Regions from separate parts of the Rothia sp. HMSC071B01 genome, predicted to be linked through region 2. Evidence: riboswitches for the same ligand, from Rfam matches in the RefSeq annotation. Region 2 holds a riboswitch; the other holds the start of a gene.
What was found. A riboswitch is a leader RNA that binds a small molecule or an ion and turns the genes downstream of it on or off. The one in region 2 is predicted to bind thiamine pyrophosphate.
Positions count from the first base shown of each region.

Region 1: another riboswitch for thiamine pyrophosphate. It lies ahead of HMPREF2527_RS03640 (bifunctional hydroxymethylpyrimidine kinase/phosphomethylpyrimidine kinase); the one in region 2 lies ahead of HMPREF2527_RS09370 (ECF transporter S component).

Region 1 covers NZ_KV795071.1:11,558-27,275, reverse strand. Annotated here, with positions in the region: gene HMPREF2527_RS03665 (TerC family protein) at 1-486, shown strand, start outside; gene HMPREF2527_RS03660 (alpha/beta fold hydrolase) at 631-2,082, opposite strand; gene HMPREF2527_RS03655 (DEAD/DEAH box helicase) at 2,175-4,775, opposite strand; gene HMPREF2527_RS03650 (ABC transporter transmembrane domain-containing protein) at 5,172-7,067, shown strand; gene HMPREF2527_RS03645 (ABC transporter ATP-binding protein) at 7,069-8,817, shown strand; TPP riboswitch at 9,061-9,241, shown strand; gene HMPREF2527_RS03640 (bifunctional hydroxymethylpyrimidine kinase/phosphomethylpyrimidine kinase) at 9,233-10,993, shown strand; gene HMPREF2527_RS03635 (slipin family protein) at 11,536-12,309, opposite strand; gene HMPREF2527_RS03630 (transposase) at 12,607-13,452, opposite strand; gene HMPREF2527_RS03625 (nitric-oxide reductase large subunit) at 13,455-15,718, opposite strand, start outside.
Region 2 covers NZ_KV795081.1:305,768-321,485, reverse strand. Annotated here, with positions in the region: gene HMPREF2527_RS09435 (hypothetical protein) at 1-259, shown strand, start outside; gene HMPREF2527_RS09430 (class I SAM-dependent methyltransferase) at 400-1,065, opposite strand; gene HMPREF2527_RS09425 (MauE/DoxX family redox-associated membrane protein) at 1,253-2,365, opposite strand; gene HMPREF2527_RS09420 (ThiF family adenylyltransferase) at 2,693-3,748, opposite strand; gene HMPREF2527_RS09415 (thiazole synthase) at 3,739-4,509, opposite strand; gene thiS (sulfur carrier protein ThiS) at 4,650-4,847, opposite strand; gene thiO (glycine oxidase ThiO) at 4,896-5,978, opposite strand; gene HMPREF2527_RS09400 (thiamine phosphate synthase) at 5,981-6,601, opposite strand; tRNA gene HMPREF2527_RS09395 (tRNA-Gly) at 7,266-7,339, opposite strand; gene dcd (dCTP deaminase) at 7,493-8,092, shown strand; gene HMPREF2527_RS09385 (septin family protein) at 8,225-9,556, shown strand; gene HMPREF2527_RS09380 (MFS transporter) at 9,752-11,176, opposite strand; gene HMPREF2527_RS09375 (DUF4235 domain-containing protein) at 11,337-11,570, opposite strand; TPP riboswitch at 11,837-11,937, shown strand; gene HMPREF2527_RS09370 (ECF transporter S component) at 11,996-12,640, shown strand; gene HMPREF2527_RS09365 (ABC transporter ATP-binding protein) at 12,715-14,373, shown strand; gene HMPREF2527_RS09360 (energy-coupling factor transporter transmembrane component T family protein) at 14,370-15,167, shown strand; gene HMPREF2527_RS09355 (aminotransferase class IV) at 15,554-15,718, shown strand, end outside.

The DNA.
Region 1 (15,718 bases), on a different contig from region 2:
CGCCAGCTGTACTTCCTTATTGACGGCCTGCTGGACCGCCTCGTCTACCTCTCCTACGGCCTGGCGACCATCCTCGCGTTCATTGGTGTGAAGCTCATCCTGCACGCAATGCACGAGAATAACCTGCCGTTCATCAACCACGGCGAGCCCGTGCACGTGGTCGAAATCAGCACCGAAATGTCGCTGATGGTCATCGTGGGCGTCCTGATCATTACCGTGCTTGCCTCGCTGCTCAGCCCCAAGGGCCGCGCGCTGCAGACCATTCAGCGTGTTCAGGCGCTCTCCGAGAAGTACCTGGCACTGCCCGAGGATGCATCCGCCGCCGAGCGTGCGGACATCACCGCCCGCTGGCAGAAGGAAACCGAGAAGCTCAACGCCATTCCCGCCAAGCTGCGTGACGAGCTGATCGAGAAGGAAGACGAATACCACGCCCTCGTGATGCGTGCCCGCACCGCACAGGATGCGCATTCTTCCTCCTCGAAGTAGTTTGAGTTACTGAGCCTGCGGCCTCACCAGGCTAAGCGCTCACACGAAAGCCCCTCACACCGGATCAACCGGGGTGAGGGGCTTTCGCTGTATCAAAATATATTCGGGGATATACCCGGGGCAGAATGACTACCCGGCGAAGAATTACTGGTTGTGAACCTCAGCCAGCATGTTCTTCAGGTGACCCAGAATGGTCAGCGGGTCAGAACCGAAACCGTCGTGGTGGTGGGTCTTCGAGGTCCACACCTGAGTGTTACCGACCCAGCGAGCGGTCTCCATGGAGTGCTCAAAGTCCACGTACACGTCCGGGTTGTACGCCGCAGCCACCACGGGAACCTCGTTCTTGTGCAGCTGTGCGTGGTCGTACAGGCGGCCCCAGTCCTTCTTCTCAGCCAGCAGGTTAGCAACCTCAGCCAGCGGACGCAGGGAAGGATCCTCCTCGTAGTACCAGGGGAAGATGTGCTCGCCGGTGAAGAGCAGACGATCCGCATCCGGTGCGAACTCGGGGCGGGAAGCCGCCACGCGAGCAGCAGACCAGTTGGTCGGCGCGGGGGAGGGGGACAGCTCGTAGCCGGGGATGCCGGGCAGAACGCCGTCAGCGGGGCCGTCAGCGTAAATGGTCTCGTGCATCAGGGCGTACAGCGGGTTCGCCTGGAAGGTCACCTCGGCACCCATAGCGGTCAGGAACTGATCGGACAGGTGGTCGTTACCCTCAGCGAAAGCGGTCTCCAGGAAGTAGTGCAGACCGCGCTCGCGCCAGCGGCCACCCAGGAAGTGACCGGCCATCTGGAAGCGGTGATCGGTCAGACGCTCACCGGTGGGCAGGTACTCCTTGTGGGTGCGCAGGTGCTCAGCAATGCGGGTAGCGAGCTCAGCGTCCTCGGGGAACCAGCTGTAGTACTCCTCAACACGTTCCTTCATGCGGTCGAAGGTGTGCTGGTAGACGTTGTCCACCGAGGTACGAATCGGCGCCAGGCCCGCGGTGATGCGCGAATCGCGCAGGGACTGCGGAGCGAAGGACAGGTACGAGAGGGTCAGGAAGCCACCGAAGGACTGGCCAATGGTGGACCAGCGCTTATCGGCGCGGTCAGCCAGCAGCACCTCGCGGACAGCCTCCGCGTCAGCGATGATGGAGTCCGCACGGAACAGCTCAGTGTACTCAGCCTGAACCTGCGGGTCACCCACAGCGGTGATGTTGCGAGCAGACAGCGGGGAAGACATGCCGGTACCGCGCTGATCCAGAAGAATCACGCGGTGAGTCTTCGCCAGCTCAGCAATCCAGCCGCCAATGGAGCCGGTCTTCGGCGAACCGAAACCGGGGCCGCCCTGCAGGTACACAATGTAAGGACGCTTATCAGCCGAAACGGTCAGAGTCTCGTTGGTGCTCACAACCTCGCGGGCGAACACGGTGATGGTCTGGTCCGCGAAACGGGAGGAGAGAGCGGCATCCTTGCCCTTGGAGAAAATCAGACCGTGGGTCAGGGGAACCTGGAACCAGTGGTCGGTAATCTCGTAGCCGTCGTGCTTGACGACCGAACCCTTACGGTACTCAACCTTGGGAAGCGAAGAAACGGTCAACGGTGAACCTTCTTTCATTCAAATAGATAGATACTCTGTATTCTAGCCCACTATGGGCAACATCTGGGCAGAGCCTCGGGCGGAGTCTCATTCGAGTCTCAATCGGAGCCTTAGAACTCGCCCACGCTCAGAATCTTCAGCACCGGGTAACCTGCCTCATCGGAGGCCGCCAAATCAACCTCGGCACGAATACCGAAGTCAAAGTTATCTTCGGGGTCGGCGAAGCTCTGCTGAACCTTCCACACGCCCGGGTGAGCGGCGGTGTCCTCATCCATGCTGACCAGGCGAGGCGAGCGCGCGTCGGCGTCCGTGTAGATGTCATCGTAGGTGTCGAAGTAGTCGTCCATGGCGTCCGCCCAGCGGTCGGCATCCCAGCCGCACCACTCGTCCAGGGCGCCCAGGGCGCGGTCACGCTCGTCAGCGAAGAGCTCCACACGGCGGAAGAGGGCGTTGCGTACCATCACGCGGAAGGCGCGCAGGTTCTTCGTCACGGCGGGAGGTTCTTCCTCCTCGATGGAGGCGTGCTCGGCTGCAATGGTCGCGGTGTCTTCGCCGGCAGCCAGCTTCTCCCACTCGTCCACCAGGGAGGAGTCGGTCTGGCGCACCAGCTCGCCGAGCCACTCGATAATGTCGTCGAGCTCGTCGGTCACGGCAGAATCGGGGATGGTGTGGCGAAGCGCCTTGTACGCGTCAGAGAGGTAACGTAGAAGCACACCCTCGGCACGTTCGAGCGAGTAGTACTGCACGAAGTCGTTGAAGCCCATTGCGCGTTCGTACATGTCACGTACGATCGACTTGGGGCGCGGCTCAAAACGTGCAACCCACGGCGCGGACTGCTTGTAGGTCGTGTACGCCTGATCAATGAGCTCCGCCAGAGGCTGCGGGTAGGTGACCTTGTCCAGCTCGTTCATGCGTTCGGTGTAGTCCACACCGTCCGCCTTCAACTGTGCCGACAGCTCGTTCTTCGCCTTGCGTTCCTGCGCGTACAGCACCTGGTTCGGTGATTCCAGGGTCGCCTCGATGAGGGAGAGCGCGTCCAGTGCGTAGCTGGGGGATTCGGGGTCGAGCAGTTCCAGCGCGGCGACCGCAAAAGCGGACAGCGGCTGGTTCAGGGCAAAGTTATCCTGCAGGTCCTCGGTCAGGCGCAGGTAGGAGCCGTGCTCGTCCGGGGTGTTGGTTCGCTCAATCACGCCGCCGGTCAGCAGCTCCTTGTAGATGCCAATTGCCTTGCGCAGCAGCTCGCGGCGGCGCGCAGGGCTCTCGTGGTTCTCCTGAATGATGCGGTACGCGGCAATGACCGGGTTCTCCGGGCGGTGCATCAGGTTCAGCAGCATCGAGTGGGTGATGTCGAAGGAGGAAGTCAGCGGCTCCGGGGCGGCTTCTACCAGCTGGTCGAAGGTCTTCTCGGACCAGCCAACGAAGCCTTCCGGCGCCTTCTTACGCTTGGAGGACAGCGACTGGTTAATGCGCTTGGTGTCGTCACCGAACTTCGCCTGAGCCTTAGCCAACAGGCGAGCATTCTCAATATCGTGCTCGGGTGCCTGAACCACCACGGTGCCGGCGGTATCAAAACCGGCGCGGCCGGCGCGTCCAGCAATCTGGTGGAACTCGCGGGCACGCAGACGGCGGCTGCGGGCACCATCAAACTTCGACAGCGCCGTAATCAGCACGGTACGGATGGGTACATTAATACCCACACCCAGGGTGTCGGTACCGCAAATCACCTTGAGCAGACCCTCCTGAGCCAGCTGCTCCACGAGGCGGCGGTACTTGGGCAGCATGCCCGCGTGGTGAATACCGATACCGGCACGCACCAGCTTATTCAGCGCCTTACCGAAGCCCGGACCGAAACGGAACTTCGCAATCAGCTCTGCAATGCGTTCCTTATCTTCCTTTGAGGCAATAGCCACCGAGAGCAGGGCGTTCGCCTGCTCCAGTGCCGCCTTCTGCGAGAAGTGCACAATGTAGACCGGAGTCTGCTTGGTCTGCACGAGCTCCTGCACGGTTTCCTGAACCGGGGTGGTGGAGTAGTAGAAATGCAGCGGAATGGGACGCTCAGAATGCGCCACCAGGTCACTCTCACGACCGGTCAGCGCCGTCATCTCCTCCTGGAAGCGAGTCGTATCGCCCAGGGTCGCGCTCATCAGCAGGAACTGCGCCTGCGGAAGCTCCAGCAGGGGAAGCTGCCACGCCCAGCCGCGCTGCGGGTCGGAGTAGAAGTGGAACTCGTCCATAATGACCTGGCACAGGTCCGCATCCTTACCCTCGCGCAGGGCAATATTGGCGAGAATTTCCGCGGTGCAGCAGATAATGGGCGCCTCCGTGTTGATGGCGGAGTCGCCGGTAATCATGCCCACGTTCTCGGCACCAAAAATATTGATTAGGTCAAAGAACTTTTCAGACACCAGCGCCTTAATGGGGGCGGTGTAGTAGGAACGCTGACCGGTCGCCAGGCCCGTAAAATGCGCGGCAACAGCCACAGTGGACTTACCCGAACCGGTCGGGGTTGCCAACACCACGTTATGGCCGGCGGCGATGCTCAGGACGGCCTCGTCCTGGGCGGGGTACAGGGTCATGCCGCGGGTCGAAATCCACTCGGTGAAGGATTCATAGATTTCTTCGGCGGTGAGGGGGTTGACCTTGAAATCGCGTCGATTGTAGTCGCCGGGGTTCTCGCCCAGCGAGGGAGAAAGAAAATTCAAAATACTCATGAGGATTCCAGTCTATCGGGAATAGGGCGGGCGCGGGGGCGTTATCGTTACGAGGGAACAACTCGGCATAGGCGCAAAGTCGCGTGCTCTAATGCGGGAAAACCTAAAGTTCAGGTAGGGTGGAATAAAGCGTTTTAGATGCAGTGATGCACAACCTGGCGCTCAGAAGGTCAAAGGCACAGGGCTCCACACTGCAGAGCCTCACACCGCAGGGTTCCATGCCGCATAAATTACCGCCTAGGTTCAAGTCCGCCGATTGATGCCGGACCATACTGTGCGGTCGATACACGCCCCAAAATACGTTGCACAAAATAACGACACGCCCCACCTAATACACTCTTAGTGTTGCGTGCCACATTGATAAAGGAATAGGGTAAGAGAAAGGAGAGACGTTGAATGACTGAATACAACGCTGACAAGGCACAAGAAAACGCTGCGCGTGAAGAAGCTACGCATGAAGAATCCATGCATAACAAAACCACGCAGGAAAAAGCCGCTCAGAAAAAATCTGCACCGGAAATAACCGGCAGCGAACTGCGCAAGGCTGAAGAAGAAGCCCTCAAAAAGCGCCTCGCCCTGCGAGTCACCGCGCCCGGACACAAATACCCCTGGCACCGCTGGGCAATCCCCATCGTGGGTGAAACTACCGCAGGTATTGGCGCAATCCTGATCCCCGTCATGGTGGGTCAATTCATCAACCAGCACATCGCTGGCAAAGCACCCGACGCCTGGCCCATGTTCTGGGTCGTCATCGCATCTATCACCTTCATCGTGATTAATGAGTTCTTTGGCTGGGGTACCTCCATGACCCTCAGTGCAGAACTCGGCCGCGACTGGCGCATCTACATCAACCGACTCATGGGCAAAACCCGCACCGGCGTAGACTCCGGCGAAGCAGTCACCGTCATGAACAAAGACGTACGCCGCATCACGGACGTCTACTTCTCACTGCCGCTATTCGTCAACGCCATGATTATCGCGACCCTCGGTGCCGTGCAGCTCTGGCTCATCAACCCCGTCACCGCGGTCGTCACCCTTATCGGCACGCTCATTGTGGTCGGCGTCATCGCCTGGTACTCGACCTTCCTCGAATCCAAAATCGGCGAATACCGTGAAAAGGACGGCGAAGCCTCCTCACGCGCCTCCGACATCGCCACCGGTCTGCGCACCATCGCCGGCCTCGGCGCCGAAGAACAGATGCGTGAACGCTACCACCGCGGTACCGACGAAGTTTTCGACAGCTACATGCGCTACGAAAAGACGCACCGCTGGATGTTCCTCATCCGCGCGCTGCTCGGTGGCGCCGTGACCCTGCTCGGCATCGGCTTCGCCCTCACCGGCCACGTCGAAAACGGCCGCTGGGTATCCGATACGCCCGCCGCGTCCCTGGTGACCGTCGCCTCCATTATCGCGATGATGGGCGGCCCCATCTGGATTACCCAGAACTTCCTCACCGCCTGGCGTTACGCCAAGATTGCGCTCGCCAAGGTCGCCCGCCTCGAAGGTCACGCCGGCGTGCGTCAGGGCGTGCTGAAGAGCCCGCGCACCGACGAAGAAATGGCGCATCTGGCACGCGTCGAACAGACAGTCGAGGCGAGCACCCTGAAGGTGCCCGTACCCGTCGCCCCCGCCGGTGCCAGCAACCCGCGCATCGTGTACGTCAACCCGCGCGACTACAACCTCACCGCGCAGGACTACGCCGAGGCGCTCGCCCGCACCCTGCGACGCGGGGGAGAGGACCTCAAGGACGCAACCGGCCGCCGCGTGCTGCTGAGCGAACCCAACCCCATGATTTTCGCCGGAACCCTGCAGGAGCACCTGCGCCTGGGCACCGTGCCGAACCCCGACGAGGAGCTGGCACAGGCAAAGGATGAGGAGCTGCTGAAGATTACCGACTCCCGCGAAATCGCCTACCGACTGGGCGGACGCAACCCCGAAGACTACTTCGCCGCACGCATCACCAGTGAAGGTGCGAACCTCTCCGGTGGTCAGCGTCAGCGTCTGGCGCTCGCCCGTGCGCTCGCACAGGACGCGCAGGTGCTGATTCTGACCGAGCCGCTGAACTCCGTGGACGAACCCAGCCAGCGTTACATCTACGATGCGATGGAAACCCAGATTGGTAGCGACCGCCTGCCCGTCGGCTACCCCGGCCTGCTGCAGGATTTGGAGCAGGTCTACGTTGTCTCCACGACCGCGGAGACGACCCGCCGCATGGAATGCGACGGCTACCCGGAAACCGCTCAGTCTGAAACCGCTCAGACCGAAACCACTCAGAATCAGGAGGTGAACTAGCATGGCAAAGCAGCTCCCCATCGAAACCCCCGCCTACGTGGCACGCCGCATGTGGAACTACCTCGCAGCGCATAAGGGGCGAGCCCTCTACACCTTCGTCATCTACATGGTCAGCACCCTCATGGGTGCGGTGGTGCCCCTGCAGATTGGTGCCACAGTGGACGACGTGGTGGCGGGTAAGTTCTCCAGCTACCCGTGGCAGCCGATTCTGATTATTCTGGCGGCGTTCATCGTGCAGGCAATAACCCTCATGGTCTCCTCGTACAGTGCGGCGCGACTGGGTGCGCTCGTCACCCGTGACGCCAACCAGGACACCCTCGACGGCACCCTCGACCTGGACGCACGCACCGTGGAAGAAGCCGGTAGCGGTGACCTGCTCACCCGCGTGACCGACGACCTCTCCTCGGCGGCGAAGTCCGTCAGTGAGGACCTGCTCGGCGCGATTTACGTGGTGCTGTACTTCATTATCTCCACGCTCTCCCTGGCGTTCGTGAGCCCGGCAATGGGTCTGATCATGCTACCCATGATTGCCGGTCTTGCCCTCATCATGTCGAAGATGCTGCCGCTCATGGCGGCACGCAACCAGACCGCCCAGGAGCGCGTGAGCGACCTCAACAGCGTGCTGACCGAGAACATTCGCGGCACCTCCACGATCCGTGAGCTGGGCGTTCATACCGCCCGCGAAGATGCCTTCGCCGGTGAGAACAAGCGCCAGTTCGCCGCGCAGCTGGGCATGGTGCGCATCCGCCAGCTGTACTTCACCGTGGACGCTATTAACGCCTGGATCCCGACGGTTCTGTGCATGCTCTGGGGCGCCGCCTGCGTGGCTCTCGGCTGGGCTTCCTGGGGCGCCGTAGCGACCGCCTCGGTCATGGTTTTCAGCCTGCGAATCCTCGCCGACATGCTGAACCACCACGTCAGCAGCCTGCGCATCATGCTCGTGAACATGGGCCGCGTGTTCGGTGTGGTCTCCCTGGCGAAGAAGCAGCGTGAGGCGCGTGCACAGCACCGTGCCGAAGCGTTCGCCGCCGTCTCGGATGAAGCCGTGAAGGACCCGCAGTACGCCATTGACTGCACCGACGTCTCCTACGGCTACTCGCCCGACGCCCTCGTTCTGGAAGGTATCAACCTGAAGATTCGCCGCGGTGAGGCGCTCGCCCTGGTGGGCCGTTCCGGTTCGGGTAAGACCACCCTGGCTCGTCTGATTGGTGGTTCGCTGACCGCCCTGGACGGCACCATCACCGTGATGGGTCGCCCGGTCGGTCACGGCGACTTCCCGACCGATGCCGCCGCCGACGGCCGCCCGCGCCTGCTGGTCTGCACCCAGGAAGCGCACGTCTTCTTCGGTACTCTCGCCGATAACTTTACGGTGGTCGTGCCGGATGCAACCGTCGAGCAGATGCGTGAGGCGCTGGACGCTATCGGTGCCCGCTGGTGGCGCGACCTGCCGCAGGGTATGGATACTGTCGTCAGCGGCGCGGATTCGCCTCTGACTCGCGACCAGATTCAGCAGCTGGCGCTGGCACGTATTGTGCTTGCTGACCCGCACGCCGTGATTCTGGACGAGTCCACCACTCAGCTGGAGCTCGCGGACGCAACCGAGTCCCTGAGCGCCGTGCTGGCGAACCGTGCGGTGCTGATCATTTCGCACGATGCGCGTATCGCCTCGCTGGCTGACCGTGCGGTCCTGCTGCACGAGGGCAGGATCATTGCGGAGGGTTCACCGGCAGAGATTTTCGCCCTCACCTAAGCTCTGGCCTAGCCCGGTGGATATGCCCGGCGATATGTCCGGCTGATAGTGCCCGGTACCGTCTAAAGCGGTGCCGGGCATTGCCTTTTAACGGGCGAGTTCTGGGGGGGGTGCTGAAGCCTGCGCTGGAAAACCTGAGCCGGAATGGTGGTGCAGTACCGCAATGCTCAAACGAAAATTTCGGAGAGATTCACTTGTCACCCGCAAAACTTTCAGCTACTGAGAATCGTTGTGATAACCTGGCAGAGCGATATGGGGTGCCTTGAGACGCCCGCGACCCGCTGACCCGCCCAACACCCGCCCAACGAAGGGCATACGGCACAGGGGGCGCACGAAACGGCGTAAGGAAACTCAAGGCTGAGAGAATCACCCATTGAACCTGCTCTAGTTCGAACTAGCGAAGGGATTATCGATCATGGCAGAGCAGCCTACCGCGCCCTCATGCGCACCCACCACCACCAACCCTGCACCCGGCGCGAGCGCCTCCGGAAACCCCCGAGAACCCCAGACAGCTCGGGCAGCTCGGGCAGCTCGGGTGCCGAGGGTTCTCTCCATTGCCGGAACCGACCCCTCCGGCGGTGCAGGTATTCAGGCGGACCTCAAGTCCATTGCCGCATCCGGCGGTTACGGCATGTGCGTGACTACCTCACTGGTCGCCCAGAACACCTGCGGAGTGCGTGAAGTATTCACCCCGCCCCTGGAATTTTTGACCGCGCAGCTTGCCGCCGTTTTTGACGATGTCGCGGTGGACGCCGTGAAAATCGGCATGCTCGGGGACGCAGACACGATCCGTACCGTCCGCACCTGGCTGAGCGAGCACCCCGTGCCCGTGGTCGTGCTCGACCCGGTCATGATTGCTTCTAGCGGTGACCGCCTGCTGCAGGCTGAAGCGGAGCAGGCGCTGCGCGACCTCGTGCCGCTCGTGGACGTGATTACCCCGAACATTCCGGAGCTCGCCGTGCTCTGCCAGAAGGAGCCCGCCCAGACTTTCGATGAGGCGCACGAGCAGGCGGCGAACCTTGCGGCGGCGACCGGAACTACCGTGATTGTGAAGGGCGGCCACCTGTGCGGTCAGGACGCCGGTAACACCGCGGTCTTCCTGGACGGCACCTGCGCGCACGTGCGCACCCCGCGCCTGGACAGCCGTAATACGCACGGCACCGGATGCTCCCTGTCCTCCTCGCTGGCAACCCGCCTGGGCGTGGAACTGCTCCAGCACACCGAAGCCGCAGGACACGCCGCAGGCCAGCAGAGCGTTCTGACCAGCGAAGACACCCACCGCGCCCTGCAGTGGAGCACCCGCTGGCTCCACGAATCCATCGCCGCAGGCGCCGGTCTGCAAGTTGGCTCCGGTGAGGGCCACGGCCCGGTGGACCACGCCGCCCGTGCCCGCCGCCTGGAGGCTGCCGCCTCCGCGTACCCGTGGCATCACCTGCTCGCCACCACCGACTCTGAGGGTAATATTCTGGACGGCACCAGCCCGGAGCGTCTGCTGCCGGTCAGCCCCGTACCCGCCGGTGAAGCCGTCGTAAAGCCCGCCGGACCCTGGACCGCCGCCCTCTGGGCAGCCGGTGGCGAAACCTGGCACCAGATCCTGGACCTGCCCTTCGTGCGTGCCCTCGGTGACGGCACCCTCGACGAGGACCTGTTCGCCTTCTACCTGGACCAGGACGCCCTCTACCTGCGGGATTATTCGCGTGCGCTCGCGACTCTCTCGGCGCGTGCTGACACCGCTGAGGCGCAGGTGCACTGGGCCGCCGGTGCGCACGAGGCGATTGCCGCCGAATCGCAGCTGCACGAAGGCTGGTTGGCGAACCGTGTGCGTCTGGGTGGCCCCTCGCCGATTACGATGGGGTACACGAATTTCCTGCGTGCCTCCGCCGCCGGTGATGATTACGTGGTCGGTGCCGCGGCAATCCTGCCCTGCTACTGGCTGTACGAAGAGGTGGGCGCTGTGCTCTCCTCGCAGAATCACGCGGACCACCCGTACGCGGAGTGGTTGAGCATGTACGGTGGCGAAGAGTTCGCCGCGGATGTGGCACGTAGCCTCGCGGAGGTGGAGCGTGCGTTTGAGGCGGCTTCACCGGCTCAGCGTGTGCGTGCGGCGCAGGCGTACCTGTCGGCGTGCGTGTACGAGCGTGAGTTCTTTGACCAGGCACACCGAGCATTGCGTTAGTTTGCCGGGCGCTGTGTTAGATGACTGGCGCTGCGCTAGGGGAGCACCGGAGCCAGCTCGCAGGTGCTTTGGGTACCGATGCTTTAGGTGCCGTTTTTGGGCTGAATACCGCCCCGGCATGGCGTGAGATGGGTGATTGATGCTTCACTCAAGCTACCGCCGGTTCGGGGGGTGCGCCGGTTATGCTTAAGGCGTCGGTGAAAACCGTTTGCGGCAGGATTCCGGCCCTCACCCAACTGGCTGATGTACCTGCCGCGCCCGCACCTCTACGGCGTGTAACCGACCAGTTTGGCCCGTCGCAACCACCTCATCCAACCCCCGCGGCGGGCCAAACGCCTTCCTTCCCGGGTTTTCTTCCCGGGTTTTCTTTTCGGCGCTCCGCTTTCGCGGGCTCCGTTTGAAAGCGTTTCGCGTATAAATTCCGCATAGAAATATCCCGTGCAGATACGTTTATCTGCACGGGATATTTATATGTTTCTCACCGTTGCGGGTCAGCCGCCGCGGCTAGTACTTCAGGCTAGTACATCAGAGGGGAGAAGCGCCTACTTGCTCTCGCCCTTGAGCGCACCCACGAGGGGGCCGATCACGTCCATGGGCAGCGGGAAGACCACGGTCGAGTTCTGGTCGGCGCCCAGCTCCAGCAGGGTCTGCAGGTAACGCAGCTGCAGGGAAGCGGGGGACTGGCTCAGAATGTCGGATGCTTCCTTCAGCTCGCTCGAAGCTTCAAGCTCACCGCGTGCCGAAATGATCTTTGCGCGACGCTCACGCTCGGCCTCAGCCTCACGAGCCATGGCGCGCTGCATGGCCTCGGGAATCTCAACGTCCTTAATCTCGACGAGCTCAACCTGGATGCCCCAGTGCTCGGTGCGGGAGCCGATGATGGAACGCAGGTCCTCGTTCAGGTCCTCGCGGTGTGCGAGCAGGGTGTCCAGGTCAACGCGACCGAGCAGGGAACGCAGGGTGGTCTGCGCGATCTGGCTGGTGGCAATCGGGTAGTTCTCAACCTCAAGCACCGCGTTCTTGGCGTTGGTAACGCGGAAGAGGACCACGGCGTTCACGCGGGCGGGAACGTTGTCCTTGGTGATGACTTCCTGCGGGGGAATGGTCAGGGTGATGACACGCATATCAACGCGCTGCAGGGAGTCGACGAGGGGGAAGACGATGTTCAGGCCGGGCTTCAGTTCCGAGCGCAGGTGACCGAAGCGGAAAGAGATGCCACGCTCGTATTCGGGGATGACGCGGAACATACGAATCAGAATAAAAAGAACAATGACGGCAACTGGGATGAGGATAGTTGCCAAAGTGACGGGATCCATGGTTTTCCTTCACAAGTATTGGGGGAGGACGGTATGTGTGCCCACCTGCCCGCGCCTCGTACGGTTCAGGTAGTAGGGGTGTAGGTAGTGGGTGTTGCCCGGTACCGGGCTGTGTGGGGAGTTTGGGAGGGGAATTTCCCGTCCCGGCGTACATCGCGGCGGTCGGTGCTTTAGCGGCACCCCACATGGAAAACTCAAAAGAGGAATAAAAGAGAAATCCATGCAGGGCAGCCGCCGAAGCTAACAGACGGACCCAACCGACCGGTCAGCCGCCGGAACGGAAAAACTTGTGCAGCGCTACTTCTTCGCCATCTTCTCTGCAGCCAGCTTTTCAGCCGCCTCAACCTCAGCCAGGTTCTGCTCCTGCAGGACCTCGTTCGTGGTCTTATGCAGACGCGGAACCGAGGTGCCGGTACCGCTCCATGCGGGGCGGTCCGGGTCGAGGGCAGAGGTACGAACCGGCAGGGTTGCATCCGCAATCATCTGCTTGCGGGTCTGCTCGGTACGGCGCTTACGCTCATTCGACACGCCACCCCACTTCGCCGCGAAACGGTCCATCTTCACGTTCACCGATTCGTCAGCGGTGGATGCGTGAATATGCTTCGGATCGTTCTCGAAGTTCGCGGGGGAACGCATGAGCTTCACAGCCAGCGGGTAGGTCAGCGACAGGCAGACCACCGCGGCGGCACCCTCCACCAGAAGCTCCAGCGGGGAGTGCCAGACGATGGCGGCACCAATCAGGATGACCACACCCAGCAACGAGACAGCAACCGCCAGCCCGCGGTGGAAACGACCCGACTCGGAGTAGGGCCATTCGTCCACTTCACGGGTGAGCTCGCGGCCGTTCGCCGAGACGGTGCAGCTGTCCTTAATCGGGCAGGTGTTGCACACGCTGGGCTTGGCGCGGTAACGCATCACTCGGTTATCCGAGTCGAATGCGGTCGCCCACAGCCACTGGTCTTCGGGGCAGAGCCACGCGTCGCTCTCTTCGTGGTAGGTGAACCCGAAGGTTCGCGCCGCCACCATGCGCTGGCTGGTGCGCTTGGCGAGAATATCGAAGCCCCAACCCACGGCGACCAGGCCGAACGCGTACACGCAGGCCAGCCACACGAGGAAAGAAACTCCAGCAATCTGCTCAGGCATGGTTAGCCTCGACGATCGCTACGGTAGGGGCTGGTCTGCTCGGGCAGCTCCTCGGCAGCCTTAGCGCCGGCGAACTCTGCGATGCGAGCGTCCTCAACCACCTCGTACAGCGGCGGTTCGGGCAGCTCCAGGACGGTTTCCTTAGCGTTCTTGGAGAAGATCTCCTTGATACCCAGCAGCGCCAGCTTAATCAGCGGGATAATGCCGACCAGGAAGATGACGTCACCGGGCATACGCATCCAACCCATCACGGCGGAAGCACCGTCGTGAATGAACGCGAAGGAACGAGCCTCGTAGTAGCCTTCACCCACGGACTTGTACAGCTGAGCAATACCCAGCGGCAGCAGCGAGATGAAGGACATCCACAGCAGACCAATGTTCAGGGTCCAGAAGGAGAACTTCAGACCCTTCTCAGGCCACTTGTCCTCAGGGATCAGGTAGCGCAGACCAAATACCGCGAACGCGATTGCGAGCATACCGTACACACCCATCATGGATGCGTGTGCGTGGTTTGCGGTCAGCGCGGTACCAATCTCGAAGTAGGACACGATCGGCAGGTTAATCAGGAAGCCGAACACACCTGCGCCGAGGAAGTTCCAGAAGCCCACAGCAATCAGGAACATGACAGCCCAACGGTGCGGGAAAGGCTTGGTGCGGTTGGAGTACTGGCGGGCACCCAGCTGCATGAAGCCCCACGCCTCAACGGTCAGGAAGGTCAGCGGGATAACCTCAGCAGCCGAGAAGAACGCACCGAATGCCATCTGCTCGGAGGGGGTACCGACGAAGTAGGTGTGGTGCAGAGTACCGATCACACCACCGGCGGAGTAGAGCACAGCGTCCATCATGATGATGGAGATTGCGATGCGCTCGCGGACCACGCCGAGCAGCACGAAGATGTACGCCACCATGACGGTGGTGAACAGTTCGAGGAAGTCCTCCACCCAGAGGTGAACCACCCAGAATCGCCAGAATTCGGCGACGGTCACGTGAGTGCGCTGACCTGCGAGCAAGCCGACCGCGTAGAACATGGGGATGGCGAGGCCGGAGAAGAGGAACAGCCACGGCAGGGAGGTCTTCTTCGAGCCCTTCAGACGAGCGGAGAGGGTACGCCAGACGATGACGATCCAGATGAACATACCCGCGGTGAGCAGGATCTGGAAGAATCGCGGCAGGTCCAGGAACTCCCACTGCTGCGAGAAGAAGCCGGTGAATTCCTTGGGGATGAGGCCCTTCTGGGAGAACCATTCGTTCAGCAGCGAGCCGAGGACCACGAAGACCACGGCGCCGATGAGAACGTAGGTGAGCAGGCCCTGCTTCTTGGGTTCGCGGCGGGTAATCAGCGGGGCGATGAAGATACCGCCCGCCAGGAACGCGCCTGCGGTCCAGAAGAGGGAGAGCTGAAGGTGCCAGGTTCGGGATACCGTGTAGGGCAGCAACTGGCCCATGTCGATACCGAAGAATCCGGTGAGTTCTTCACGGTAGTGCTCGGTGAGCGCACCCACCAGAGCCTGCAGCAGGAACAGCACCAGGATCGTTGCGAAGAGCAGGCAGGCTGCCTTCTGCGAGGGGGTCAGGCGAACTTCGTCGGGCTGACGGAAGTCGAGGACGGGTGCCTCTTCCGCGTGCCAGCCGATAGCGCGGGACCAGCGGCCGTAGATGGCGAACATCAGACCGGTACCACCGATGAGGGCAATCAGGGAGAGTGCCGACCAGACCATCAGATCCGCGGTGGGCTTGTTGTCCACGTTGGGTTCGGAAGGCCAGTTGTTGGTGTAGGAGTAGGGCTGGTCGGGGCGGTCTGCCGCCGATGCCCATGCGGTCCAGCCGAAGAATGCGACGATGTCGTGCAGTTCTTCGTCGTTCTTAATGGCGTCGGGGAACAGGCCCTGCGAGGTGTCACCCTTCATGAGGGTTTCACGGTAGTGCTTGAGCATGAGCTGGTAGCCCTTGGTCTCACCAGCGGACCAGGTGATGGTCTTAGTCTGCTCGTCGTACTTGTTCTCCTTGCGCCACTCGTTCTTGACGAGTTCGCGGGGGTCCTGCTTGCCCTGTTCACGGTACTCCTTGACGGCAGCATCGGTGGTCAGGCGCAGGTATTCTGCAGTGTAGTCGGGGCCGAGGTAGGCACCGTGACCGAGCACGGATCCGTACTGCTGCAGGCCGCGTCCCTGGAACAGTTCCTGACCGTGCAGGATCTGTTCTTGGGTTGCGATAGTTTTGCCGTCGTTGCCGACGATTTTATCGGGGAGCGGCATGGAGAGTGCGT
Region 2 (15,718 bases):
GCGCATCGACGGCCGCGTCTGGGACGGCAAAACCATGCGAGAAGTCTCCTCCAAACTCTCCCCCCAGACCACCATCTACAAGCAGATCAACGTGGTCAACATGGACAAAGAACACAAGGGACTCATCACCTTCAACGAACTGCACCCCGGCTGGCGCTCCAGCCTCATGACCGCGCTCGCCGTCATCATCGTGGCAATCCTCTTCGCCGCATCCTTCCTGCCCGAAGAAATCGCCCGCAACATCTACATGATCCACTAGAACAACCATTCTTTAAAGTTCTTATGGACGCGCTTCTTCCGGACACACAAATGGCCCGGCGCCCACCCCACACAGGGGAGGCGCCGGGCCATTTGTATGCCTAGCTAAATGCGCTTAGCGCGCTCGTTTCAGATGCGAGCCTAGCTCGCCGGGCGCGACAGAACCGCCACCAAAAATTCCGAAGAGCCCTCCACAAACGGGTGCATCTGCCATGAAGAGTAGGTGTTATCCACGTTCAGGCCAACCTCGCGGGCATCAGCGAGGAACTGCTCAAACGCATAATCACGGCCAGGACCCGAACCATAACCCACGACAGCGCGGCCACCCGGCGCCAACACGCGACGGAAATTCTCCACCACCGGCTTACGAGTCGAACGAGCCAAGAAACCCATCACATTACCCGCACACACCAGCAGCTCAAAACCATTCTCCGCCGTAGCGTCACCCTCAATGCCCAGCACCTCCGGCAAATCCACCAAATCAGCAGTAATCCACGTAGCCTCCGGGCAGACGCGGCGCGCCTCCTCAATCAGCTCAGGATCAATATCAACACCCGTCACACGGTGACCCAACGCGTGCAGCTGCTTACCCACACGACCAGGGCCAGAACCCGCATCAAGAATCTTCGCGCCACGAGACGCCAACGCATTCACTAGGCGAGACTCACCGGCCATATCATTACCCTCAGCCTCCATCGCCTTAAAACGGTCAATGTACCACTGTGAGTGATTCGGGTTGCTTTCCTTGCGGATCAGCCACAGGGACTTCTCACGCTCACCCGGAGCGTTGAAACTCATCATTGCCATAAAAACTCCTTTGATAGGGTTGAGGACGCGCCAGCCGCCACCCGGCGAGGTGACCGCGGCGTATAAGCGGTGTGTGCGCTACGTACTAGCATAGCCCCACCCGGCGTCTGCCGGTAAGGGCAGTAAGAGCCGGACGGGGCTACGGGAGGGGAACGGACGCTACAGAGGCTAAACGATAGGGACGCGTTTAGAGGTGGTCGCCCTCAACATTCGACGGACCCGCTGCAAACGCCTTACGCATCTGCTCCTGACGCTCCTCCTCAGCCAGACGAGCAGCCTCAGCGAACTGCGCCTCAATATCGGCAAGCAGCCCCTCAACCTCTTCCTTACCAGCCACCGGGCCGCCAGCAATCAGACCATCAGCACCCAAAACCACAGCCAACGGCACACCATTACCGAAATTCGCGCGCGCACCAGCATCACGGTCAATCAGCGGAGTTAACCCTTCAGGCAACGTACCCGCATTACGCGAGGTCTGCAACGACTCCAGGCTCGAATACACCGGATGCAACGCCACCTGCGGCAGACGCTCCTGCCACGAAGACATCGTCTTCAAAAACTTCACACAACCAGCACACGTCGCCGACACAAACACCAGCATACGCGCCTGATTCTTAGCCAACGCACGCAAATTCGTGTGGCGACCATTCTCCAGGTACAGCGCCGCATGAGGAATCGGCATACGAACATACAGCTCCTCGCCGTTCTCGTCATACACCGGCTCCGGCAAAATCACCTCAGCCTGCGGCTCCGGCTGCGCAAGAGCATCACCGCGGCGAACAGCCTCCAACGTCACAGCAATCAGCGCCGCACCAAAAACCCAAGTCCAGCCGCTATTATCCAGACCCAGCAGAGTCGACACAACACCCGTGCCCCCCTTCAACGCGCTCGCATGCGCGCCAGCCGCCGCCAACAACAACGCAATATTACGGACCAGCGTGTAACGGCTCACCGGCGCATTCGACTCAGAACCAAAACAATTACAACCCGCAGTACGACCCGTCGCCAGTGCGCGCGCAATCACCACCGTATAGAACAGCATCAGAATCAACGCCAAACCCGAAGCAATCACAACAGGCAAACGCACCGGCGACAGCAGCAGAACGGCGGCCAGGGCAATCTCGAACCACGGCAAAATCAGCGACACCGCACGGGTCGGCGCGATCTTCTCCAAACCAAGATTCTGAATACCGGTCACGGTACTCTGCGGGTCCTTCGCCTTAGCAATACCGCTAATCAGCAAAGTCAACGCAACAAGTGCCGTACACAAAACAAGCGGCACAGTAGAGACGGTGAGCATAAAACTCCTAGAGTGAGTGTGCGAAAACAGGAGGCGGCAGTGGCAGTTTTTAGGCAGAACAAACCGTGCGACGTGCCGCCGTGTTATACACGATTTTACGCCCTGCACAGGGGGAAATGTCTCTACGGGTTAAGCTCTACGAGTTAAGCGGAAAGCGGTATGCGCCCTCGTTCCTGCAGGGAACCCGCCCTCGCTTCGCTTCGGGCACCCTGATGTCACTACGGACGATACCGCTTTCCTTACGATTAGGCGCGCTATGCCCTTCCTCCGCGCCTACAGGGGACCCTGATGTCGCCTCCGGAAGGGATAGCTACGCCTTGTATGCGTTTAGATAGCCGTGAGGCTCACACCGTACTCGCCCGCCAGCTCCGCGTACGCCTGTACAAAGCGCTGCGCTCGCGCACCCGAGGCACAGAAAACGCCCACACGCTGATCACGAACCGACTCAAACAGGCTCAACAACTCCGCGGGCACGTCGGTTGCCGGCAACAGCGACCCCTCAGCGTCGCTCAGCTGCGACAGCGGCATATGCATCGAACCCTCATGCTTAATAGACGCCTCACGCTCGGGCGCCTCACGCACATCCAGCAGAACCTGCGGGACCTCATGCGCCGACAAATCCACCGGAACCACACGCGCCGGATCCGGCACCGCCCCAAACGACGTACACGTACCCGACAAGGCATCATACGTCAGCAGAGTACCCGCCGCCGTCGGTAGGCCGCTCACATGCTTGAGCACCTCCGTCGCCATCAGCGAACCCACCACCGCCGTCGTCGCACCCAACACCCCGGCAAGCGCACACGACTCCACCGTCTGCGGAATCGTCGGAAAAATATCACGCAAATGCGCGCCATCCGGCTCAAAAAGACTCACCGACCCGCCAAAACGCAACACCGTGCCCCACACCAGCGGCAGACCCGCAACCTGCGCAGCATCCGCAATCAGATACTTTGACGCAAACGTATCCGTACAATCCACCACACAATCCGGTGCCGAGGCGGCGAAAAGATCCAAAATCCAGGACGCATCCACATGCCGAACCGACGTTTCAACCGTCAACGACGGGCACAGCTCCAGGGCACGGCGCGCCGCAACCTCCGCCTTCGGCTTACCCACATCAGGCACACCAAAAAGCGGCTGACGCTGAATATTCGACAGCTCCACCGAATCAGAATCCACAATATGCAGATACCCCACGCCAGCCGCCGCCAACGCCTGCACCACCGGACAACCCAAACCACCAGCACCAATTACCAACACGCGGGCAGCCGCCACCGCGTCCTGATCAAAGCCGGGGAGGCGACGTTGACGGTCCGTGCGCTCGCGATCCAGACGCGCATGCTTCGGATTCACCGGGGTAGGGGAAAGGTTTACATCCACGAGACAAAACCCTCCGACGGCGACGATGCTTTCGCGTGCTCACGCACCGGAATACGGCCAGCCTCACGCGCCAACGCGCCCGCCTGCACCGCAAACTTCATCGCCTGAGCCATTGCTACCGGATCCTCAGCACGATTCACCGCCGACGCCAACAACACCGCATCACAGCCCAGCTCCATCGCCAGGGCGGCGTCCGAAGCGGTACCCACGCCGGCATCCAGAACCACCGGAACCTGCGCGCGGGACGCAATCAGCTCAATATTGTGCGGGTTCAAAATGCCCAGACCGGTACCAATCGGCGCGCCCAACGGCATAACCGCCGCAACGCCCGCATCCTCCAGGCGAGCTGCAGCCACCGGATCGTCAGAGGTGTACGCGAGCACCGTGAAATCCTCAGCGACCAGCTGCTCGCAAGCGTTCAACAGCTCCACGGTGTCCGGCAGCAGGGTGTCTTCGTCATGGATGATCTCGACCTTCACCCAGGAAGTGCCCAGCGCCTCGCGGGCGAGCATCGCGGTCATCACCGCATCAGCTGCGGTGCGGCACCCTGCGGTATTGGGCAGCGGCGCAATATTGAGCTTCTGCAGAAGCGGAAAAATGGGGGTGCCTGCGGCGTGACGGCGCATGGCAACCGTCGTCATTTCGGTACCGGATGCGATGAGCGCCTGTTCGAGCAGGTCCATGCTGGTTGCGCCTCCGGAGCCCATGATGAGGCGGGAGGTGAAGGTGCGGTCGCCGATGGTGAGCGGTGTGAGGCTCATGGTGTTCTCCTCTGTGGGAACGTCTAAATAACGGGGTCTGCTGGTTGGTGCGGGGCGCTACGGTGCGCCCGGTTTAGAAAGAAAACCGAGAATGGCTGTTCTTTTTGCCGGTGGGTATCTCTCCGGTACAGGCTGAAAGATTAGCCGCCCTGAACGGCGGTGAGGGCATCCACCCTATCGCCCTCGTTCAGCGGGACATCCAGCCACGTGGAACGCGGCACAATACTGCGGTTAAGGGCTACTGCCACGCCCGCCTCGGTACCAAACTGGTCCATGACAAGGTCAAATACGGTGGGGGCGTTGGTGGTTAGCGGCTCGCCGTTGTAGGTGATGATCATGCGAAATCCTTTCGTGAAGGTGCCGGGTGCATCCGGCGGGGACTGTGTTTAGTGGGTGAATCGTGCCGGGTCGCATGCCTGCATGATGGGCGGAATCTCAGCCCCGCAGGCGACCTCTGCACCAACCTTGCCGGCGAGTGCGGCAAGCAGAATACCGTGGCGGAAATAGCCCGTGGACACGAGCTGGCGGGTGCCGTCGGCACGAGTGCGGTACCCGAAGATGGGCAGGTCGTCCGGGGTGCCGGGGCGCGCGCCGACGTTCGCCTCCAGAAGCTCGCACTCTTCAACCGCGGGCACGAGGCGGATCGCGTCACGTAGCAGCTGGTGCACGCCGTCAATGGCGGGTAGTGTGCGGTGGTCTTCGCGGCTGGTCGCGCCAATGCACAGCTCCCCGTCAGGGCGGGGGATGAGGTAGACGGGGCGGGAGTTCACGTAGCCGCGCACCACATGCTTGAGGATGGGCCGCGGGGCGCGCAGACGCAGAATGTCCCCGTAGACGGGGCGTAGCGGGTAGTCCCCATGCAGTGTTGCCCCTAGTCCAGTGCAGATAATGTCGCCCGCATCCGGGGCGGTGACCCGTTCGGTGCCGAAGGTGACGCCGCGGCGGGTGAGGGCGTCTTTGAGGGCGCGCCTCATGAGCCGCGGGTGTAGCTGATGGTCACTGGGGATGCTCACAGCGCCGGCGATACGCGGTGCCAGGAGCGGTTCGAGGGCGCGCGCCTGCGTCGGGGTGACGGGGTCCGCGGGGCGGTTCATATCCCGGTAGTAGGCGCGGGTGCGTTGCAGGTGCTCGGCGTCGGCGCGGTCGGCAGCGACGATGAGCGTGCCGGTGGTGTCGTAGCCGGTGGGCAGGTCGGTGGCGCGGCTGAGCCTCTCCATGAGGGAGGGGTAGGCGTCGGCGCTGGCGGTCATGAGCGGGAAGAGCGCGTCCTGCTGGAATTGCACTTCTGCGATGGGCGCGAGCATGCCGCCGGCGTAGTGGCTGGCGGCGGGGTAGAGCGCCGTGCCGTCGTCGGTGGTGCCGTAGTCGCTGGTTTCGGCGTCGATGAGGTGCACGTTTTCGCCGCGTTCGGTGAGCTCAAACGCGGTGGTGAGGCCAATGATTCCGCCACCAATGATGGTGATGGTCATGGCTATGCCTGCAGCGCGGGGTTGTCGACGAAGGCGCGGACCATGGCGATTCCGGCAACTCCGGTGGTGCGGATGGCGGGGCAGTCTTCGGGGGTGATGTCGCCGATAGCTACGGTGGGCACGGCGGACAGTTCGGCAAGTTCGCGGAGCCCATCAATGCCGAGGGGCGGGCGGTTGGACTGCTTGGTGGGGCTGGGACGGAACGGCCCGGTGCCAATGTAGTCGATTAGGTGCGCGATCTTGTTGGACTCTTCAACGAGCTGCCGGGTGCCGGTGGTCAGACCGATGATCGCGTCGGCGCCGAGGAGGGCGCGGGCGTCGGCTACGGGCAGGTCGTCTTGACCGATGTGCACGCCGTCAACGCGCACGCCGCGGGCACGCAGCGCGAGGGCGACGTCTACACGGTCGTCGACGAGGAGGGTCTGGTGCGGCTGGATGATGCCGGCGATAGCTTCGGTGAGCTGGTAGAGCTCGCGCGCGCTGATGGGTTTGGACCTGACTTGGATGCAGGTGGCGTGTTTGGCTGCCCGGACGGTTTCGAGGGGGTTGTCGCCTGTGACGAGGTAGAGGTTCAGGTCGAGGGGGCGTGCTGGGGTGGTGTAGGGGTGCGTTTCGCGGGTCATGCGGGTCTACGATTCCTCGTCGAGTAGCTGTTTGTGAGAAAATCTCTCATTGAATTTCTGTGGTTAGGTTAGCACAGCTGTGGGGTGAGTTGAACATTCTTCAAGTGTTTTGGGGTGGCTTGCGGGGTGTGTTCCTCGCTTGTGTAGGGGATAGGCTGGCGCGCTATACACTTCCTTCGCTCCTGCAGGGGACCCGCCCTCGCAGAGCTCGGGCACCCTGATGTCGCTGCAGGAAGGTATAGCGGCACCGCGCTCGCGCAGTTGCGGCAAGCCCTTTCGCGCTGAGCCCGCTGGTAGGCACCCTGACCTCCTAAGCTGAGCCACCACCTCACCCAAATACCTATCCCGTTTCCCGGTGAGCTGTCTGCGGTACCTCACCCGAGTATTCCCCACCCCGCCTCCGCGCACACTCTTCCCAAACCGAGCGCCCGCGGTTCGTTCCCAGCCGCGCAGCCGCACCCACTACTCCACCTGCCCGGAGAAGGGGAGAGAGTTAGTAGGGGAGAGGCCGGTATGTTCCGTCGCGACATCAGGGTGTCCGAAGCGAAGCGAGGACGGGTTCCCTGCAGGAGCAAGGAACATACCGCCTCGACCCGTCCAACCGAGCCCAACCACCGCATCCAACCTAAAAAATAAAGCCCCAAACCATAAGGTCCGGGGCTTGTGGAGCGGCTGACGGGAATCGAACCCGCGTATCAGGCTTGGGAAGCGTGCGCTCTACCATTGAGCTACAGCCGCATCTTTTTCAGTGTATCGCGCCTGCTTGTCGAGGGCGAAATGTGTTGCGGCTGTTTGTGTGCCGGGCGCAGGGGTTGAAATGTGATGTAGGCCTGTGTGCTGGGGCTGGTGGATGCCTGCACGTGGGTGGTGTTTGCCAGGTATCCTTTAAACGTGCTTATTTCAGATCGCGATATTCGTCAAGAGATTGCTGATGGGCGCATCGTTCTTGATCCGTTCGATGAGTCGATGATTCAGCCTGCAAGTGTGGACGTGAGGATTGATCGTTTCTTCCGTCTGTTCGATAACCATAAGTACCCGCATATTGATCCTGCTCAGCCGCAGGAGGATTTGACGCGCCTGGTGGAGGTGGCTCCTGATGAGCCGTTTATTCTGCATCCGGGTGAGTTTGTGTTGGGCTCTACGTATGAGAAGGTGACTCTGCCTGATGATGTGGCTGCCCGCCTGGAGGGTAAGTCGTCGCTGGGTCGTTTGGGTCTTCTGACTCACTCTACGGCTGGTTTTATTGACCCTGGTTTTTCTGGTCATGTGACGCTTGAGTTGTCGAATATGGCGACTTTGCCGATTATGTTGTGGCCGGGCTCGAAGGTGGGCCAGTTGTGCTTCTTCCGTTTGAGTAGCCCGACTGAGCATCCGTATGGTTCTGGTGCGTATGGTAACCGTTACCAGGGTCAGCGTGGCCCGACTGCTTCGCGTAGTTATTTGAATTTTCATCAGACGATGATTCCTGCGGACGGTTCTGTGGAGTCTTAGTCTTTCCCGCTTTGGGGTGCGGGCGTGCAGGCTGTGTGTTTGTGCGCCCGCGTTGGGCGGTTTTTTCGCCTGTTGTGCTCGTGCGTTCACTCGCGTGCGGGTTTTTATCTCTCACTCTCTAAGGATTTTTTGATGAATCTGAAGCCTGTTGTTCTGCGTGTTGCTGGCGCGGAAGTTTCTTTGTATCTGATTGATATGTCGGACTCTTTTGTGGAGCGTTTTAAGAAGGCGTGGGAGCCTCTTGCTCCGGAGTTTTTTGATACTCCTGATGAGGCGTATGCTTCGTTGTCTCGTTTTGATCAGGTGATGTTGGTTCATGCGCCGACTGATGAGTCGGTGATGGATTTGGCGAATCCGTTGATGGGTTCGTTTGATAAGGTTTCGACGCTGCGTGTGGCTGATGATGATTCGGGTATGCAGGATCTGACGAGCCGTATTACGTTGGCGATGATTGAGCAGCTGGTTGGTCGCGGTGTGATGCTGCATGCGGCTGTTATTGGTGACCCTGAGTCGAAGCGCGCTGTGGCGCTGGTGGGTGTTTCTGGTAGCGGTAAGACGACTGCGTCGCGTTTCTTGGGTTCGAAGTTTGCGTACCTGACTGATGAGACTGCGATTATTTCGGATGAGGGTGTTGTGTCGCCGTATCCGAAGCCGCTGTCTGTGATTGTTGACCCGAATGCGCCGAAGGATCAGCAGAACCCGGTGGACCTGTGCCTGAACGTGGTTGATCGTGATGACCTCAGCTATGAGCTGTCGCGTATTGTGTTCATTTCTCGTGATGAGTCGGCTTCTGAGCCGTATTTTGAGCGTGTTCCGCTGCATGAGGCTCTGGTGTTCTTGAGTGAGCAGAGTTCGGGTCTGGCGCGTCACCCTGAGGGTGTTGTGTCGCTGGCTAAGCTGGTGGAGCGTTGCGGTGGCGTGTGGCGCCTGGTGTACTCGGAGGTTGAGGATACTTTGCCGCTGGTTCAGGATCTGCTGAATGGTGGTGAGCTGCCGAATGCTGATGAGGTTGAGAAGCTGGAGAAGTACACGGTTGAGGATCACCTGCCGGGTGTGTTCTTGAACGGTACGATTGCGGTGTCTCGTATGCCGGGTACTTCGGGTGTGCGTGTGGGTGAGGACGGCCCGTTCTTGCTGCTGTGCGACACTGAGCTGAATGAGCTGTCTGATTTTGCGGCGGAGTGCTGGCTGCAGGCTGAGGGCGACATTTCGTACGATGACCTGTTTGCGCGTCTGGCTGAGATCTTTGAGGGTCTGCCTGCGGAGGCGTATGACGAGAATTTGAGTGCTCTGGCGGCTGGTTCGATGCTGTGGGTTCGTGTGATTGATGATCCGCTGATTGATGACGCAACCTGGGCTCAGATGACCAGTGATGAGGTTCTGGATGAGGAAGAGCAGCAGATTGCGCTGGATTCCTCTGAGGACGCTGTCTCTGATGATGAGGATGACGTGGTGGAGGACTAGCCACTGCGGTTCTCTGGTATAGCTCTCTGGCGCGGCTTACTGAGCTCCGCTTGATAAGCACTGCTTAAGCACAAAGGAGGGGCGGGTAGAAGATCATTCTTCTACCCGCCCCTCCCTTTGCGTTTACGGGTTTGCGCGGGGGTTCGCAAGGGCGGTTTGCAGGACGCTTAGCCCCGCATGCTTTACTGGGTTGCCTTACTGGGCAGCCTTGTCGCGGCGCTTCTGCTCGCGGCGAGCCGCACGCATACGCAACGGACCGGGCGCCTTCACCGGCAGCAACAGGAGCAGACCCGCCACCACAACGATCAGAATACCGAGCACACCCCAAATCTGGGCGCCCATGATGCTCACGCACAGACCGAACAGCATCGGCGCCAGGAAGCTGGTGGCACGGCCGGTGGTCGAGTACAGACCGAACAGCTCACCCTCAGTACCGGGATCCGCCAGGCGAGCCAGGAAGGTGCGGGACGCCGACTGCGCCGGACCCACGAACAGGCACAGCAGCAGGGCGCATACCCAGAACACGCCAGGCTGAGGGAAGAACAGCAGCGGGGTAGCCGCCAAAATAATGCCGACCAGCGAGATAACAATAATCGCCTTCGGGCCCAGGTAATCATCCAGGTAGCCACCCAGGATCGCGCCAACCGCCGCGACAGCGCTACCGGCAATACCGAACAGGATCACCTCGGAAGTGCTGAAACCGAACGTGCCCGCCGCAAGAATACCGCCGAACGTAAAAATACCGGACAGACCATCACGGAACACCGCCGAAGCAATCAGGAACCACAGCGTCTGCGGGGACGTCATCTTCAGCCGCTTAATGGTGCGCCACAGCGCCTTGTAGGAGGCGAGCAGACCGCCCTGACGAGCCGGGGAGAGACGCTCCATACCGAGCTCCAGGAAACGCAGCTCGCGGGTGGGCAGCACCTCCGGCAGGAAGCGCTCGCGGGTGCGCATACGCACCAGCAGCGGCACACAGAAGATGAGGCACCAGGCGGCGGCGAACAGTGCGACCGCACGGATATTCAGGGCGTTATCGGTGGTCAGGCCGAGCACTTCGGGGGTAAGCACAAAACCCCACAGCACCACAGCCAGCGCCAGGATGCCGCCAATGTAGCCGGCAGCCCATCCGGCGCCCGAAATCTTACCGATATTCTCCGGGTGGGAGATGCGCGGTAGCACGGCGTTATAGTTCACGTACGCGAACTCGCTGAACACGCTCGCCGCAGAAATCAGGGCGACACCCAGCCACAGGTACTGCGGGGTGGGGCCCACGAAGAAGCACGCCGCCATCGAGCCGACTAGCAGCATGGTGTTCACGCCGAGCCAGAAGATGCCCTTGCCGGACTTGTCGTTACGCTGGCCGGTGACCGGCGCCAGAATCGCAATGAGGAAACCGGCGATGGTCAGGCCCAGTGATAGCGCCGAAGAGGTCTCTTCGGGCGTACCGAAGTAGCTGCTGGTCAGGTACACGGTGAAGATGAAGGTCGTCATAATCGAGTCGAAGCTCGAGGAACCAACATCCCACATGACCCAGGACGCGACCGAACGGCGGCTGTTCGCGTGGTCAACGACCCTACGCTGAGCCTTCGTCTTACGGCGGGGAGAAGAAATAGTCATAGTTGTGCTTTCGGATGCCGAGGTGGCGCTTCAGCGTAGCGGCGGCATGAAACCGGCTGAAGTAGGGCGGGCGTGCTGAAGATGGAACACCAGGCGGTACGTACCGAGCAAAGATACGTACCGCCTAGTTCATGAACTTTCGCGCGGAAAGCGCAAAGTCTTAGTTGAAGAAACGACGCTGCAGGCGAGCAATACCGAAGCTCACCACAGCACCGGCGACGGAGGTCAGAACGGTCCAGAGGATGACCTGACGCAGGGTGTCTTCAGACTCGTGGGAAATGGCGGGAGGCTGGTTACCGGTAGCCTTGGTCCAGGCTGCGCCCAGGCCCTTACCAACCAGGGCAGCAGCGCCCATGTTGATACCCGCAATAGCAAGCTTAGCGACGGGGTTCATATGTATCTCCTTAGCTGTATACGATGCGGCGTCCTGCCCGTGAACCCCTTCGGGGTTGGGTGAGAAAAGAGCGCCACTCCCTAGCGTATAGGGTTTAAGGCGTTCGTGCCGCCTTGGAGCCTCTCCGTCCCAAAATTGTACACCGTGCAATTCTGTAATGTGGGCAGAAGAACGAAACAAAAAGCGGCAAATTGGCACGAACAGCCAGACAAGCCTACAATCGAACCTGGGTTCCCACCCGCACCACAACGGTACGGACAAGGAACCCCACACGACAGGGGAGCGCCACCGAGGCGCTGAGAGTGCTAAGCAGACCCTCGAACCTGATCCGGTTAGTACCGGCGTAGGGAGTCGAATTTCTTCTCAATGCCCTCGTCCACACAGAGGGCGAGGACATTCCCCTTCCAACGACGGAAGGACCACCAATGTCGCAGAACGTAAACCCCGCCTCCCAGGCATCTACTCAGGCACCCGCACAGGCAGAAGCGAAGAAGCCGAACCTGCGCTGGCGAGTCAACGAAATCGTCATCGCCGCAGTTATCGCAGTAGCCTGCGCCGTCATCTTCTGGATCTGGGACATCGCAGTTAGCCCCGCCACCAAAACCGCACTCGTAGCAGCACCCGAATTCCGCCCCATCATCGGCGGCGCGTGGCTGCTCGGCGGCACCCTCGGCGGCCTGCTCATCCGCAAGCCCGGTGCAGCACTCTTCTGCGAAATCGTCGCAGCATTCATCTCCGTACTCTTCACCGGCGGCGCGTGGAGCGGCGAAATCCTGATCGCAGGCTTCTTCCAGGGCGTCGGCGCTGAAATCGCCTTCGCAATCTTCCGCTACCGTCGCTGGGACGCATTCGTAGCGGTCTTCGCCGGCGCACTCTGCGGTCTGTTCATGGGCGGTAACGAAATCTTCATCTACTACCCCGACATGGAACCGGTCAAGGCAATCATCTACGTAGCATGCTCCGTCATCTCCGGCGCAGTCATCGCAGGCTTCCTCGCATGGATTCTCGTGCAGAACCTCGCCAAGACCGGTGTGCTCTCCTCGCTGGCATCCGGCAAGACCCGCCGCTAACCACCAGCAACTAGCCACCAACTAGTCACCACTCGGCACACAACAGCAGCCACACAAAAGGCTAAGGAACCATCATGGAAGCAACACCGCGCGGGGCGCGCATCGAGCTCAACAACTTCAGCTGGCACCACCCCGGACGCCCAGAACCCGTCATCAGCGGACTCAACCTCACCATCAACCCCGGTGAAAAAGTCCTGCTACTGGGCACCTCCGGCGCCGGCAAATCGACGCTCCTGCACGCCATCGCCGGTGTGCTCCACGATGACGACGGCGAATCCGCCGGCGGCACCATCACCATCAACGGGCAAGCCCCCGCCGAAGCGCGCGGCACCGCAGGCATGATGCAGCAGGACCCCGAATCCTCCATCGTCATGGCAACCGTCGGCAACGACGTAGCCTTCGGCCCCGAAAACCTGCGCGTACCCCGCGAAGAAATCTGGGGACGCGTCACCGAAGCCCTCACCGCCGTAGGGCTCAACCACCTTGCCCTCGACCACCCCAGCAGTGCGCTGTCCGGCGGTCAGAAGCAGCGCCTCGGCCTGGCGGGCATCCTCTCGATGCACCCCGGCGCCATGATTCTCGACGAACCCACCGCCAACCTCGACCCCTCCGGCGTGCAGGAAGTACGCGACAGCATCCTCACCGCTACGGAGGCGACCGGTGCAACCCTGCTCGTCGTAGAACACCGCGTGAGCATCTGGGCACCGCACATGGACCGCATTATCGTGCTCGGCGAAGGCGGCACCATCACCCACGACGGCGCACCCGACACCGTACTCACCGAAGCCCGCCAAGAACTCATCGACGCAGGCGTGTGGGTACCCAACTACGTGCCGCGTGCACCGCAGAACGCTATCGGCGAGACGGCGGGCGGCGATACTGCAACCGGCGAGGTGCTTCTCCGCGCCGAAAACCTCAGCATTACCCGCGCGCAACCCACCCCCAAGCAGCGACGCGCCCGCCGACGCACCATCAAACGCCTCGGCGACACCCCCGCACCCGTACCCGTCGACCTGCCCGTGCTGCGCGCCGGCATCAACCTCACCCTGCACGCCGGCGAACACCTCAGCGTGCTCGGCCCCAACGGCGCCGGCAAATCAACCCTCGCGCTCACCCTCGCGGGTCTGCTCACCGCCCCCGACGGCGCCCTCGCCGCCACCGACACGCTCCGCGACCACGGTGCCGGTCAGAACGGTCAGAACGGCCAGCGCGCCCACTGGGACGTGCCCACCTGGACCACCGCCCAAATGCTCAGCCGCATCGGCTACGTCTTCCAAGAACCCGAATACCAGTTCATCCGCGGAACCGTACGCGAAGAACTCGAGCTCGGCCCCCGCCGACTCGCCGCGCTCAACCGCGTTCCCCTCGACGAAGACGAGCTCGCCGCACGCACCGACGACCTGGCGGCCCGCCTGCGCCTCAACCACCTGCTCGACGCCAACCCCTTTACCCTCTCCGGCGGCGAAAAACGACGACTCTCGGTCGCCTCCGCGCTCGCCACCGCACCGAGAATACTCATTCTCGATGAGCCCACCTTCGGGCAGGACGCCCGCACCTGGGCCGAGCTCGTCGACCTCATCCGCGAACTCCTTGCCGACGGGACCGCCGTCATCTCCATCACCCACGACGAAGACTACACCGCGGCGCTCGGCGGCAAATCCATCACCCTCGAGGCGCTCGGAGCTTCCGAACCCTCCGGGCCCCAGGCAGCCTCCGGAAAGGAGAACGAATGAACACCGACTTCTTCGGCACCATCGACCGAACCAGCTACTTCAGTAGCCTCAACGCCGGCGTCAAGCTCATCGTCTCCTTCGCCCTCATCATCGCCGCACTCATCGTGCGCGACCCACTGACCTCCGGAATCCTCTTCGCCCTCGAACTGCTCGGGTTCATCCTCGTCGGGTTCCGGCCCGTCAACGTCCTCGCCCGATTCTGGCCCATCCTCATCGCCGTCATCACCACCGGCTGGTCCGTCGCCATGCTCAGCGCCAAAAGCGGCACCACCATCCTCGACCTCGGCTTCAACAGCATCACCACCGACTCCGCCGCCGTCGGCGCAGCCATGATGATCCGCTCCCTCGCCATGGTCCTACCCACCCTCGCATTCGTACTCACCACCGACCCGACCGACCTGGGCGACTCCCTCGCACAAACCTTCAAGCTACCCTCCCGGTTCGTGCTCGCCACCGTCGCCGCCCTGCGCCTCGTCGGCATCCTCTTCGCCGAATGGAACGCCCTCGGCCAGGCACGACGCGCCCGCGGACTCGGTGCAGGCCAATCCCTCGCCGGACGCGCCCAAACCTTCGGCGGGCAAAGCTTCGCCCTGCTCGTGCAGGCTATCCGCCGCGGCTCCCGCCTCGCCATCACCATGGAGGCGCGCGGCTTCGGTGCGGGTGAACGCACCTGGGCTCGTGTGCCTTCCTATTCGCCGCGTGATGTGCACGTGAGCATTGCTGCCGCCGTCATTATCGCTGTTGCGTACGGTGTATCTATTGCGGCGGGTACGATCCAGTTCCTCTGGGGCTAGTTCTTTCGGACAGTAGCTTGCGGTTCTGCTTTCGTGGTTCTGCTGGGGAGACGGTATTCGTCCTCGTTCCTACAGGGGAACCCGCCCTCGCTTCGCTTCGGGCACCCTGATGTCACTACGGGCGATACCGTCCTCCCGCGCTGGGATACGGAGGCGCCCGTACTCTTCCTTCGCTCCTACAGGGGAGACGGGTGCCGCATATTTCCTCCGCGCCTAACGCAGGGGCACCCGTCACCCGGACGCTCCGCCCTCTCCTTGCTCCGCTGCGGAGAGCGTCCGTGTGACACCCTGAGGGCGCTTCCGGAAAACGCGGCACCCTTCGAACCGCTTCAGGAAGGTACACACACCTCCTGCCTACGGTTCGGCAGCGAACGTACAATAAAACTATGTCTAGTACCGTAATTCTTCTGAACGAGCAGAACCCGCAGGGCATCTTCGTTGACCCGTCCGTGCCCCTCATCAGCGTTGATGACCAGGGCTTCACCCGCGGCGACGGCGTCTTCGAGACTATGCTGTCCGTCAACCGTCGCGTGCGTAAGCTCGGCATGCAC